2 regions of the Nanhaiella sioensis genome follow, and region 2 is predicted to be linked to the other one. Evidence: a T-box and tRNA genes for the amino acid it is inferred to sense, from the RefSeq annotation. Region 2 holds a T-box; the other holds one or more tRNA genes.
What was found. A T-box is a leader RNA that pairs with one kind of tRNA and senses whether it is charged. The one in region 2 lies ahead of metG (methionine--tRNA ligase), so its partner is inferred to be a tRNA-Met.

Region 1 (4,299 bases), 1.8 Mb from region 2:
TTGTACAGGATAGGTAGGAGCCGTAGAAACCGGAGCGCTAGCTTCGGTGGAGGCGTCGGTGGGATACTACCCTGGCTGTATTGAAATTCTAACCTACGGAGCTAATCGCTTCGGGAGACAGTGTCAGGTGGGCAGTTTGACTGGGGCGGTCGCCTCCTAAAAAGTAACGGAGGCGCCCAAAGGTTCCCTCAGAATGGTTGGAAATCATTCGAAGAGTGCAAAGGCATAAGGGAGCTTGACTGCGAGACCTACAAGTCGAGCAGGGACGAAAGTCGGGCTTAGTGATCCGGTGGTTCCGCATGGAAGGGCCATCGCTCAACGGATAAAAGCTACCCCGGGGATAACAGGCTTATCTCCCCCAAGAGTCCACATCGACGGGGAGGTTTGGCACCTCGATGTCGGCTCATCGCATCCTGGGGCTGTAGTCGGTCCCAAGGGTTGGGCTGTTCGCCCATTAAAGCGGTACGCGAGCTGGGTTCAGAACGTCGTGAGACAGTTCGGTCCCTATCCGTCGTGGGCGTAGGAAATTTGAGAGGAGCTGTCCTTAGTACGAGAGGACCGGGATGGACACACCGCTGGTGTACCAGTTGTCCTGCCAAGGGCATAGCTGGGTAGCTATGTGTGGAAGGGATAAGTGCTGAAAGCATCTAAGCATGAAGCCCCCCTCAAGATGAGATTTCCCATAGCGTAAGCTAGTAAGATCCCTCGAAGATGACGAGGTTGATAGGTCTGAGGTGGAAGCGTGGTGACACGTGGAGCTGACAGATACTAATAGATCGAGGACTTAACCAAGTTAGAAATGCAGAGCAAGCTTTGTTCAATGAATGTCTATTATCTAGTTTTGAGGGAATAAAAACTTTAAAAAAAGTTAAATTTTCTCTTGATAAATCTCGATAAATTAGTATAATAAGATTTGTCGCTAATAAAATAAGCCTGGTGATGATGGCGAAGAGGTCACACCCGTTCCCATACCGAACACGGAAGTTAAGCTCTTCAGCGCCGATGGTAGTTGGGGGTTTCCCCCTGTGAGAGTAGGACATTGCCAGACTTAAATATAGGACATGTTATGATGTTTCTATATCGGAGGATTAGCTCAGCTGGGAGAGCACTTGCCTTACAAGCAAGGGGTCGGCGGTTCGATCCCGTCATCCTCCACCATTAAATATTAAGCCGGTGTAGCTCAACTGGTAGAGCAACTGACTTGTAATCAGTAGGTTGGGGGTTCAAGTCCTCTCGCCGGCACCATTTGTTTATGAGCCATTAGCTCAGTTGGTAGAGCACGATCGAATTATCGTCGTAGCTTAACCACAGCGCACAAATCGATAAGCTTCATGAGTATTCATGTAGAGATTTGGGTGTCTCGTTATAAGTAAATAATATATATTTAAACTTTTTAGTTTATGAGCCATTAGCTCAGTTGGTAGAGCATCTGACTTTTAATCAGAGGGTCAGAGGTTCGAGTCCTCTATGGCTCACCATTTTACGCGGGTGTGGCGGAATTGGCAGACGCGCTAGACTTAGGATCTAGTGTCCTTGTGACGTGGGGGTTCAAGTCCCTTCACCCGCATTACTTTAATAAGATTAGCGGAAGTAGTTCAGTGGTAGAACACCACCTTGCCAAGGTGGGGGTCGCGGGTTCGAATCCCGTCTTCCGCTCCAATGCTGCCGGGGTGGTGGAATTGGCAGACACACAGGACTTAAAATCCTGCGGTAGGTGACTACCGTGCCGGTTCAAGTCCGGCCCTCGGCACCATTTACACTAAGATGCGCCCGTAGCTCAATTGGATAGAGCGTCTGACTACGGATCAGAAGGTTATGGGTTCGACTCCTTTCGGGCGCGCCATCTAGTGAATAACGGGAAGTAGCTCAGCTTGGTAGAGCACATGGTTTGGGACCATGGGGTCGCAGGTTCGAATCCTGTCTTCCCGACCACTTATAATAATTAAGGGGCCTTAGCTCAGCTGGGAGAGCGCCTGCCTTGCACGCAGGAGGTCAGCGGTTCGATCCCGCTAGGCTCCACCAATAAAATATCATTTATATAAATTAACTTGGCGGTGTAGCTCAGCTGGCTAGAGCGTACGGTTCATACCCGTGAGGTCGGGGGTTCGATCCCCTCCGCCGCTACCAAGTAAACAAGGACCTTTAGCTCAGCTGGTTAGAGCAGACGGCTCATAACCGTCCGGTCGTAGGTTCGAGTCCTACAAGGTCCACCATATAATGTTGGAGGAATACCCAAGTCCGGCTGAAGGGATCGGTCTTGAAAACCGACAGGGGTGTCAAAGCCCGCGGGGGTTCGAATCCCTCTTCCTCCGCCATTTTTATTTTCTTAATAACAACAGCGTACCGATGTTAAACATTAAGAAGAGGCACTTAGAAGTCAAGATGGTTACGTGAGAAATGTGTATTGAGAAAATATAAATTTACTATTATCGCGGGGTGGAGCAGTCTGGTAGCTCGTCGGGCTCATAACCCGAAGGTCGCAGGTTCAAATCCTGTCCCCGCAACCAATGAATAAATGTGGTCCCGTGGTGTAGCGGTTAACATGCCTGCCTGTCACGCAGGAGATCGCGGGTTCGATTCCCGTCGGGACCGCCATTATTAAAAAAATGGCTCGGTAGCTCAGTCGGTAGAGCAGAACGTAAACATCTTGAGATACTTCAATGTAGTTCTGAGAGGAGCAATGTCTTGCAAAGAGATGTGACGAGCAAAGTGTTATATCTATTTAGAAAGTTTAATTTTATTATTGTTTGGCTCGGTAGCTCAGTCGGTAGAGCAAAGGACTGAAAATCCTTGTGTCGGCGGTTCGATTCCGTCCCGAGCCACCATTTATGGGTTAAGAGTATATTATCTCTATCCGTCAATCTTCAGTTAGTAAATACACATATATATTATGGCGGTTGTGGCGAAGTGGTTAACGCATCGGATTGTGGCTCCGACATTCGTGGGTTCGATTCCCATCAGTCGCCCCATTTAAAAATTATATACCTAAAAAAAATTGCGGGTGTAGTTTAGTGGTAAAACCTCAGCCTTCCAAGCTGATGTCGTGAGTTCGATTCTCATCACCCGCTCCATTTCAAATAATGGGCCTATAGCTCAGCTGGTTAGAGCGCACGCCTGATAAGCGTGAGGTCGATGGTTCGAGTCCATTTAGGCCCACCATTATTCCACAGTAGCTCAGTGGTAGAGCTATCGGCTGTTAACCGATCGGTCGCAGGTTCGAATCCTGCCTGTGGAGCCATTGGAGAAGTACTCAAGTGGCTGAAGAGGCGCCCCTGCTAAGGGTGTAGGTCGCGTAAGCGGCGCGAGGGTTCAAATCCCTCCTTCTCCGCCAGTTTTATATATATTATGGCCCGTTGGTCAAGTGGTTAAGACACCGCCCTTTCACGGCGGTAACACGGGTTCGAATCCCGTACGGGTCATCCATTTAGACATTGCACATTGTGCAGTGTCTTTTTTGTGTTGTGTTTGGCATGACAAAAATAAAATATGAAGGGCGGATTGATTGGTTTGCTTAGGAAGTTTTACTTTGTCATTTTTTTTACTCCTCTTCACAGTAGTTCCCTTTTGTTCATTCCATAAGGTAGATTCATACTGTTTATTCGAAGTGCTTAATTTACGGAATCATAGTGTTTGAACTATATGAATGGTTAGGACGAAAGTAACTCCGAAACGAATAGATAATTTGATTGCTTTTACAACGTGAGCATTCTCAGTGTAATTATTAACCCTCAAATATAAATAATATTGTAAAGTTATTCTTCATATGAAAATGTAATTGCGTTTTTAAAAATATACCGAATAAATTAAATATCCTTTTATTTTAAATGAACATTCTAATTGTATGCGCTTACATTATTCGTTTTTTAACTATGATATGAGCTTTTATGACATATTATGTAGAATGATGTAGTAAAAATACGAATCATTTTAAAAGGAATTATTATTTTATTCGTGAATAATTAATATTAATGAAAACTATATTTTGAAAAGAGGGGAAATACATTGACAGTAAGCGCGCCTCCAACAGATTTTGATTTGCATTTATTTCATGAGGGCTCTTTATTCCAAAGTCATATGCTATTCGGTGCACATATTTGTCAAAAGGGTGACGTCATTGAGGGAACACGATTTTGTGTTTGGGCTCCACATGCTCAGAGCGTAAGTGTAGTAGGGACTTTTAATGATTGGAATGGAAAAAACTTTGAGCTTGAGAAAATAAATGATGAGGGAGTATGGCATCTTTTTATGCCTGTTAATTTAGCGGGTGAGATTTACAAGTATGAAATTGTCACACCGTCT
Region 2 (4,299 bases):
TTGACATAGGTTTATCTCGTAAATACGTTGTAGACTCATCATTACAAATAACAAAAATTATTGATGATCCTGTTGTATTAGTTATTCCTCATGATGGATGGGATTTTGACGCAGGTATACCATTTGATATAGAAGAGATTATAAATAATTATTTAATATTCACACATAATCATCCGGATTATTGGGAGGGACTTCTTCATCAACTTAGGGACAGGTATGCTAAAATGCGTAGAATGGAAGTCACTCAAGTAAATGTAACGAAGAGATTTATTGAGGAGGGGCTAGGTATATCTTTTCTGCCTCGGTCAACAATTATTCGTGAAACGTTAGAAGGTCGATTGTTAGAGGTCGAAATACAAAATTTCGCCATGCCAAAAGCAGCAACATATTTAATCGTTAATCACTCTGAAAGCGATGAAGTCTTGTTATTTAAAGATAGTTTAATACATTTTTACCACGGTAATACAAAAAATAAAAATAATGAAAGTTAGAATGAATTTTCAGAAAAGAATCAGGTATAATTAACTTGTTCGAAAAATTATTTCTTTATATTTTACTTACTAGTAAGTAAAATTTTCGCCAAAGTTGTAGTTACGTTATATTGCAAGCTATGAGCAATTGTTGAAGATTAGAGAAAAAAACAATAGTAGAAAAGAAACAGCATAAAAAAAGGGGGAGAGAGATTGATATGGGAAAGGTTGAAGCATTAAAAATTAAGGATGTAAGAACGAAAAATTTGTTAATGTTTTTGACGTTTTCAATTACTCTCATAGGTGGGTTATTGAATGCTTTAGTTAATGACGGTGGGAATGTAAAAGTTATTTTATATATTAGCACGATCATGGTAAATACGATTACTTTTCTCAGCTATAAAAAGTTTAAAAATGAAATAATTTATGCATACATAGCAGTTATTTTATGTTTTATTCCACCTATCATTATATTACCAATTAGTAAGTCAACAATTACTATACTACTCATTGCATTTTACACAGCTGTATTTTCAGCCATACAATTACAAAAGAGGCTATTTGTACTTGGGTATACACTAGGTTTTATTATTTTGATCGGCATAATATATTTTGAGCCTAGAGACATGACATTTTATTCAGATTCATCAGCTGCGCTATTCCTGACGTATATACTAATAGGGGTGTTACTGTTAGTACTCACAACTTTAAGTGAAAGGCAGTATCGAAATTTGCATGCACACATTGAATCAACCGAAGCTCAAGCGCTAAAATCAACAAAACAAAAGACAGCCTTACAGGGTAGCATAAAGGAAGTGATTGATAATATAGAAAGAATTTATGAACAATTAAATCAAAATCTTATTTCCCAAAATGACATGAGTACTGCTATTAGTGAAGTATCTGTTAGTAGTCAAAAACAGACAAATCATATTCTCGATATTGCTAATCATTTAAGGCAAACTAGATCACTCATCACAGAAGTTCATCAAACATCAGAAATTGTGAAGAATGATTCTGAAAATGCTCAATCGGTTGCACAAGAAGGAACTTATAAGATGAATGAATTAGCACATGAAATGAATAACCTGCATAATAGCGTATCTGAGATGAATGACACTTTTCTAATATTAACCGAAAAAATTAATGACTCAAATAGTTTGACTGATACAATTAAATCAATCACTTCACAAACTAATTTACTCGCATTAAATGCATCTATAGAGGCTGCAAGAGCTGGAGATGCTGGGAGAGGTTTTTCGATTGTTGCTGAAGAAATCCGCAAGCTTGCTGAAGTTACTGAGCAAACAACCGTACAGATTGAAAATAATTTAAAACAAATAAATGACAGCAACAGCTTAGTTCAGGAAAAACTCATGGAAAGTAGTGATAAATTAACGACGAGTTTGGAGACAACGAATAGTAGTACTTCTTACTTTAACGAAATTAATCACTCATTGGTTGAACTATATAACAGAATGGAAAAACTTACAGGAGTTTCAGAAAATGTTCAATTAAAAACAGTAAATGACGAGAATTCAATAGAGGAGTTTTCTGCACTTCTTGAACAAACGTCAGCTAGTTTACAACAAATGTCTGCAACGATTGATCATTTAAATGGTGATAATAAAAAAATTATGAATTATTTAACCGAAACGGATAACAAAGTGCAAATGATACGTAATCAATTTGATATAAAGTAATATAAATGAACGTGTTTACTTTACTACTCTTTTGTTATATTATACAAGGAAGATTAAAGTTGTAAGTTAAAGGCAATGAAGAGAAAAAGTAGGGCATTTTTTTCTTAACAGAGAGCTTCGGTAGCTGAAAAGAAGTAAGAAAAGATTGTTTGAACAATGGTCTCTGAGCTTTACACTGAACGATGGAGGCATTAAATTACCATTTAGTAGGCTGTGACGGGATTTGGCACCTGTTATCAATGTCAAGGTATAAGAGTATTATTTTGCTCCGTACTGTTTGAGGCTAATAATAAAAGGTTATTATTAGTGAATTAAGGTGGTACCACGAGATTTTTCCCTCGTCCTTAGACAAATTTGTCTTTAGGGCGAGGTTTTTTATTTTTCACTGAATTCATTGCCCTCTTATCGTAAGGGGATGTCAATTAGAACGAAGGGGTAAAAAACTAGATGTCAAAATAACGTGATAGTAGGAGGTTTGTTTATGAGTATTTTTATTGGCGGGGCATGGCCTTATGCTAATGGTTCATTACATGTAGGACATATTGCTGGCTTGTTACCTGGAGATGTATTAGCAAGATATTTCCGTTTGAGAGGGAAAGAAGTATTATATGTGTCTGGAAGTGATTGTAACGGAACACCTATCTCAATTAGAGCAAAACATGAAAAGGTTACTCCGACTATGATTACTAATAGGTATCATAAGGAGTTTGTTGATTGCTTTTCCAAGCTAGGGTTTTCATATAATATGTACACTAGAACTGATCAACAGGAGCATCATAAGGTCGTTCAACAAGTTTTTTTAAAGCTTTTAGCAGAAGGTTTATTGTACAAAAAGTCTGAAGAACAAGTATATTGTGAAACAGATGAACAATTTTTACCGGATAGATATGTTGAAGGGGAATGTCCAAATTGTGGGAGTGATGCTAGAGGAGATCAATGTGAGATTTGTTCAGCAATTTTTGAACCGATAGAATTAAGAGCAAAGAAATGTAAGCTTTGTGGTAGCACACCCACAATTAGGTCAACTGAACATTTCTATTTCGCATTATCGACAATTCAACAGCAAATTGAAGAATTTTTTACGTCTATAAAACACAAAGGAAATTGGCGAGAAAATGCAGTTCAATTAACCGAGAGATATATATTAGAAGGACTGAGAGATCGTGCAGCAACTAGAGATTTACCAATTGGTGTACCTGTACCCTTAAAAGAATTTGATGAAAAGAAAATATACGTTTGGATAGAAGCAGTAACTGGCTATTTGTCTGCGAGTATGCAATGGGGGAAACAAAATAATGTTGATTGGCGAAGGTTCTGGAATGAAGGAACATCCGCATATTATGTACATGGTAAGGACAACATACCATTTCATTCAATTATCTGGCCGGCAATATTATTAGGTATTGGAGAGAAAAGTTTACCAGATTATATTTTTTCAAGTGAGTATATGACGCTTGAAAAAAGAAAAATTTCAACGAGCAAAAACTGGGCAGTATGGATACCGGATTTACTTGAGCGGTATGATCCAGATTCACTCAGATATTATTTACTCATCAATGCACCAGAAAATAGAGATACTGACTTTTCATGGCGAGAATTTATATATAGTCATAATAGTGAATTGCTAGGAGCATTTGGAAATTTTGTGAATAGAAGCTTAAAGTTTATCGAAAAGTACTTTGGTGGAAATGTGCCTGAAGGTAATATTGACTCAACGATTAAGAATGAGCTGCAAAATTTATATCAACATGTCGGACAATGTATTGAGCAAGGTTATTTTAAACGAGCAATTGAAGATATATTCCTGTTTATCCGGCATAGCAATAAGTATTTTGACGAACAAAAACCTTGGATTCAAATTAAAGAAGAAAAGAAAAATTGTGAACATACATTATATACATGTACACAGATCATCACAAACTTATCAGTATTATTACAACCATTTTTGCCGTTTTCATGTAAGAAAATTTCAGAAATGTTGCAATTAGACCATAACTCATGGGCTTATACGGAAATTCAACAAGGTAAACTTGATCAAGTAACAGCATTGTTTGATCGTATTGATGTTAACCAAATTGATGAAGAAGTGGCTAGTTTACAGGAACGATAAGTGTACGAGATGTTTA

Region 1: it encodes a tRNA-Met, which carries the amino acid that the T-box ahead of metG (methionine--tRNA ligase) is inferred to sense. The anticodon was not compared.

The regions. Positions count from the first base shown of each region.
Region 1 is NZ_JBKAEG010000001.1:2,964,178-2,968,476, forward strand. It holds rRNA gene V1503_RS13660 (23S ribosomal RNA) at 1-792, shown strand, start outside; rRNA gene rrf (5S ribosomal RNA) at 933-1,048, shown strand; tRNA gene V1503_RS13670 (tRNA-Val) at 1,083-1,158, shown strand; tRNA gene V1503_RS13675 (tRNA-Thr) at 1,170-1,245, shown strand; tRNA gene V1503_RS13680 (tRNA-Lys) at 1,403-1,478, shown strand; tRNA gene V1503_RS13685 (tRNA-Leu) at 1,485-1,567, shown strand; tRNA gene V1503_RS13690 (tRNA-Gly) at 1,585-1,659, shown strand; tRNA gene V1503_RS13695 (tRNA-Leu) at 1,665-1,753, shown strand; tRNA gene V1503_RS13700 (tRNA-Arg) at 1,767-1,843, shown strand; tRNA gene V1503_RS13705 (tRNA-Pro) at 1,856-1,932, shown strand; tRNA gene V1503_RS13710 (tRNA-Ala) at 1,947-2,022, shown strand; tRNA gene V1503_RS13715 (tRNA-Met) at 2,051-2,127, shown strand; tRNA gene V1503_RS13720 (tRNA-Ile) at 2,137-2,213, shown strand; tRNA gene V1503_RS13725 (tRNA-Ser) at 2,223-2,315, shown strand; tRNA gene V1503_RS13730 (tRNA-Met) at 2,431-2,507, shown strand; tRNA gene V1503_RS13735 (tRNA-Asp) at 2,520-2,595, shown strand; tRNA gene V1503_RS13740 (tRNA-Phe) at 2,750-2,825, shown strand; tRNA gene V1503_RS13745 (tRNA-His) at 2,894-2,969, shown strand; tRNA gene V1503_RS13750 (tRNA-Gly) at 2,998-3,071, shown strand; tRNA gene V1503_RS13755 (tRNA-Ile) at 3,083-3,159, shown strand; tRNA gene V1503_RS13760 (tRNA-Asn) at 3,164-3,238, shown strand; tRNA gene V1503_RS13765 (tRNA-Ser) at 3,241-3,331, shown strand; tRNA gene V1503_RS13770 (tRNA-Glu) at 3,348-3,419, shown strand; gene glgB (1,4-alpha-glucan branching protein GlgB) at 4,003-4,299, shown strand, end outside.
Region 2 is NZ_JBKAEG010000001.1:1,204,003-1,208,301, reverse strand. It holds gene V1503_RS05600 (LysR family transcriptional regulator) at 1-491, shown strand, start outside; gene V1503_RS05595 (methyl-accepting chemotaxis protein) at 689-2,173, shown strand; T-box leader at 2,240-2,522, shown strand; gene metG (methionine--tRNA ligase) at 2,655-4,283, shown strand.